Regions from separate parts of the Mesorhizobium sp. P160187 genome, predicted to be linked through region 2. Evidence: predicted binding sites of a transcription regulator. Region 2 holds the regulator's gene; the other holds the start of a gene.

Region 1 (2,200 bases), on a different contig from region 2:
CACCGCAATGCGGCGGAGCAGGCTGCCGTTGCGGGCAATGGCTTCCAGACTGGGGGCGCCGGATTTGTCAGGGGACGAAAGGTTCATCGGGGTCCTCAGATATGAACGGCAGCAACGACGACGCGGCGCTTGCTTACCGCTCCGGCACTACCCAAACCCCGATATCCCGCATCAACGGAATGCTAATCCCGCGTCAGCTTTTGTGCAATGCACAATAGGTTTTTGCGGCGAAAAAGAGGGATGGTGCTGCGACCGTGCCAATGCGGATGAGACGCCGACGCTGCCCCTCATCCGCCCTTCGGGCACCCTTCTCCCTGGGAACGGGAAAAGGGAGAAACATCACTTCTTCGGCGCCAGCCAGATTTCGGCGTCGAGCCGCCTGGTGGCGAGACCGCGCGCAAGGGCTTCGGCGCTGTGCGCGTTCTTCGACAGGGCAGCGGCCTGGCGCTTGCTGATGACCAGCCCTTCGGCCAGCGCCCGGTTGCCCGAAAACACCCGTGACAGGAACGGCGTGCGGCTGCCGCGCGCACGGGAAAAGCGCGCCGGCATGGTTTGCCGGGCCGTGTGAGCGACAACGTCGTCGATCCAGCCCTCCGCCAGCCTTGCGCCGGGTTCCAGAAACAGCAGCCAGTCACCCTTCGCCTGCCTGATTCCCGCGGCAATGCCGCCGGCCACGAAGTGGCAGCCGGCATGATCGGCAACCCGATGCGTCTGGTCGGTCGAGCCGGTGTCGCAGACGATGACATCGCGCACCACGCCCTCGACCGCGCCGCCGATCAACGAGGCGAGCGTGCGGGCAAGGCCTTCTTCGTCATCCCGGGTTTCGATGAGAACGCTGAGCATTTTTAGCCGAATAGCGGAAAGCCCGGCGCAGCGCCAGTTGTGCATGGCCCAACGAAAAAGTTCTTGCTTTGTTCTCATCAGCGAAATAGGATTATTTTCATGAACAGAGCGATTCGACAGCCAGCCGACAGTCCTTGGGAAAGGGCCAAAATGGAACATATCGTGCGTGCGGACATTGCTGCTTTCGGAGCAGGGCGAGCCGAGATGGCCAATGCGATGATCGAACAGAGCGGCATGCGCGTCCGTCCGGATCGCAACCGCGGCCGTTCCGCGGGCATCAACCCGTCCGGCCGGTTCGAGCCGGTCAGCCGGCATGTGTTCGACGACGGCTGGAATTCGCTGGAGGAATTGCCGCCGTTCAAGACCGAAGTGCAGGTCGAGAAGCCGCGCACCATCATCACCCGCAACGAATCGCCCGACATTTCCTTCGACCGCTCGATCAACCCCTATCGCGGCTGCGAGCATGGCTGCGTCTATTGCTTCGCCCGGCCGACGCATTCCTTCATGGGCCTGTCGCCGGGGCTGGATTTCGAAGCGAAGCTGTTTGCCAAGCCGGATGCGGCGCGGCTGCTCGACAAGGAACTGTCGAAGGATGGCTATCAGCCGCGCACCATCGCGATCGGCACCAACACCGATCCCTACCAGCCGATCGAGAAACAATACCGGATCATGCGCGAGATCCTCGAAGTGCTGGAGGCGCGCGGCCATCCGGTCGGCATCGTCACCAAATCCCATCTCGTGACGCGCGACATCGACATCTTGTCGCGCATGGCCGAACGGGGCTTGGCCAAGGTGGCGCTGTCGGTGACGACGATGGACCGCATGCTGGCGCGCACCATGGAGCCACGCGCGTCGACGCCGACCAAGCGGCTTGAGGCGATCCGGCAGCTTTCCGATGCCGGCATCCCGGCCTCTGTCATGGTGGCGCCGATCATTCCCGGCCTGACCGACCAGGAGATGGAGCGCATCCTCGATTCGGCACGCGCCGCAGGCGCCCGCGAGGCCGGCTATGTCATCCTGCGCCTGCCGCTCGAGGTGGCGCCGATCTTCAAGGACTGGCTGTTGCGCCATTATCCCGACCGCTACCGGCACGTGATGTCGCTGATCCGTTCGATGCGCGACGGCAAGGACTATGATTCGGAATGGGGCAAGCGGATGAAAGGCGCCGGCCCCTATGCCTGGCAGATCGGCCGGCGCTTCGAGATCACGGCCAAGCGGCTCGGCCTCAACGCCGAGCGGCGCACGCTCCGAACCGACCAGTTTGTCGCCGCCGCCAAGGCGACCGAGCAGCTGATGCTGCTCTGAGAGTAGCGCCTGCCCTGCCCTCGTGGTTGGCAGGCGACCCAAGAATCCCGTC
Region 2 (2,200 bases):
ACCGCGCCGACAAGGTGAGAACGCCACCGGCAAAGCGCTCCTTCGTCGGCTTCCTGTCGCGAAAATTCGCGCTGGCCATGGGCGGCCTCGCCATGACCTCGATCATCGCCGGCAGTGCAACCTTGCTGTTCGCCATCTGGCATTTTCAGCGTGTGTCGCCGCTCAGCCTGATCGCCAATCTGGCCGTGATGCCGATTGTATCGTTGATCGTCATGCCGTTTGCCGTGCTCAGCGCGCTGGCGATGCCGTTCGGCGCCGACGGACCGTTCCTCTATGTGATGGGCAAAGGCCTGACGGCGATGATCGCCATATCGGCCTGGATTTCCGAGCGCTCGCCGGTCGATGCCGTCGGGTTGATTTCCATCCGCTCGGTGCTGCTGGTGACGGTCGCCCTCGTCATCGCCACCATGGCCACCACCTGGCTCAGGCTGGCGGCCGTGCCTTTCGCGCTGGCCGGCCTGTTGACGGTGCCGCAGGTGCTTACGCCCGACGTGCTCATATCCGAGGATGCGCATCTGGTGGCCATGCCGATCGGTGGCGGCGAACTCGCCCTCAACCGCGAACGCTCCAACGAATTCACCACGGACAATTGGAAACGGGCGCTGCGGGCCGAAACCATTATCCCACCTGAGATTTTCGAGGCAACAGATACGCGGTTCGATCTCGATCCGCTCGATCTGCCGCCCGGCTCGCCCTTCTATTGCACCGGCGATCTCTGTATCGCCCGGCACCCTTCCGGAGCCATTGTAGCGCTTGCGAAAGACCGCAAGACGGCGCGGCCGGCCTGTGCCTTCGCGAGCCTGATCGTCATCGATGACGCCACCGCCTACAATCCGTGCCGCGACCCGCTGGTCTTGGTCGTGACGAAGAAACAACTCGCCCGCGACGGCAGCGCCGCCGTCTTCTTCGATCCACAATCGGCAGCGATAGCGCCAACGATCCACTTCGCCGTCGACAAGCCTTATCGCCCCTGGCACGAGCAGCGCCGCTTCTCACGCGAAGCCCGAGGCCTGCCGCCCTACAAGCAGCGTGAAAAGTACAAACCTAAGCCGGCTCAGTAACGCCTGATCAGCCCCACCAGCTTGCCTTGCACCTTGACCCTGTCGGGGCCGAAGATGCGGGTTTCGTAGGCCGGGTTTGCGGCTTCCAGCGCGATCGAGGCGCCCTTGCGGCGGAAGCGTTTCAGGGTCGCTTCCTCGTCGTCGACCAACGCCACCACGATCTCGCCGGGGCTGGCAGTGTCGGCATTGCGGATGATGACCGTATCGCCGTCGAAAATGCCGGCTTCGATCATCGAATCGCCCTTGACCTCGAGCGCGTAGTGTTCGCCGCCCATGATCATGTCGGGCGGCACCGAGATCGAATGGGTCTGATGCTGGATGGCGTCGATCGGCACGCCGGCGGCGATGCGTCCCATCACCGGGATTGAAATCGAGGAAACGGCATCGTCATTGCCGGCAGACATCGAACGCGACGGCGAGCCCGGCTTGATCTGGCGGCCGAGACCGCCTTGGCCCATCCCGCCTTGTCCCTGGCCGCCTTGCCCTTGGCCGGCTTGACCAAGACTGCCCTGAATGACGCTCGGTGAAAACTTCCTCGCCGCGTTGAGGCCTGGCGCGATCGAGTCGGGTAGCCGCAGCACTTCCAGCGCGCGCGCCCGGTTCGGCAGCCGGCGAATGAAACCGCGCTCCTCAAGCGCTGTGATCAGTCGGTGGATGCCGGACTTGGAGGCGAGGTCGAGCGCTTCCTTCATCTCGTCGAAGGACGGCGGGATTCCGCTCTCCTTCAGGCGTTCATGGATGAACATCAGAAGCTCATGTTGTTTGCGCGTCAGCATCGCGGCCCCCAAGGGTTCTGAAACCAGAATCAGAAAAAACAAACCCAGAACAAACACTATCTGTTCCAGTTGTGTTCCGCAACCTTTTAAAGTTTAATGAATGTGTTGACGTTTTGTTCAGCGTAACGTTCGGCACCGCGAGCGGCGCTCGTAGTCGTTGGCCGGCAACGCGGTGAAACGAAGACAAAGTGCCCTGCGTCGTCGGCTATGATCGCCGCTTCCCTTTCGGACGGGGCTGCGCAGCATCCGCGCCGGGTTCGCTCTGGGCATAGACCTGCAGCGTGTAGCCGATGTGAGCGGTCATCAGAGTTTTCGCACGTTCGACGTCGCGATCGAGGGCCGCTTCCATCAGGGCGGTATGGT

The links. Region 2 encodes LexA, which represses DNA repair genes until DNA is damaged. Its sites were predicted from a motif close to TGTTCNNNNTGTGTTCNG; they were not measured.
Region 1: a site for LexA is predicted at 902-919, ahead of AC3CCE_RS27020 (PA0069 family radical SAM protein). Genes of this name have one in related genera too.

The regions. Positions count from the first base shown of each region.
Region 1 is NZ_JBYMDX010000005.1:488,608-490,807, reverse strand. Features, by position in the region: gene AC3CCE_RS27030 (hypothetical protein) at 1-87, opposite strand, end outside; gene AC3CCE_RS27025 (glycosyltransferase) at 340-843, opposite strand; gene AC3CCE_RS27020 (PA0069 family radical SAM protein) at 994-2,148, shown strand.
Region 2 is NZ_JBYMDX010000004.1:285,180-287,379, forward strand. Features, by position in the region: gene AC3CCE_RS18390 (ComEC/Rec2 family competence protein) at 1-1,061, shown strand, start outside; gene lexA (transcriptional repressor LexA) at 1,055-1,837, opposite strand; gene AC3CCE_RS18400 (GntR family transcriptional regulator) at 2,043-2,200, opposite strand, start outside.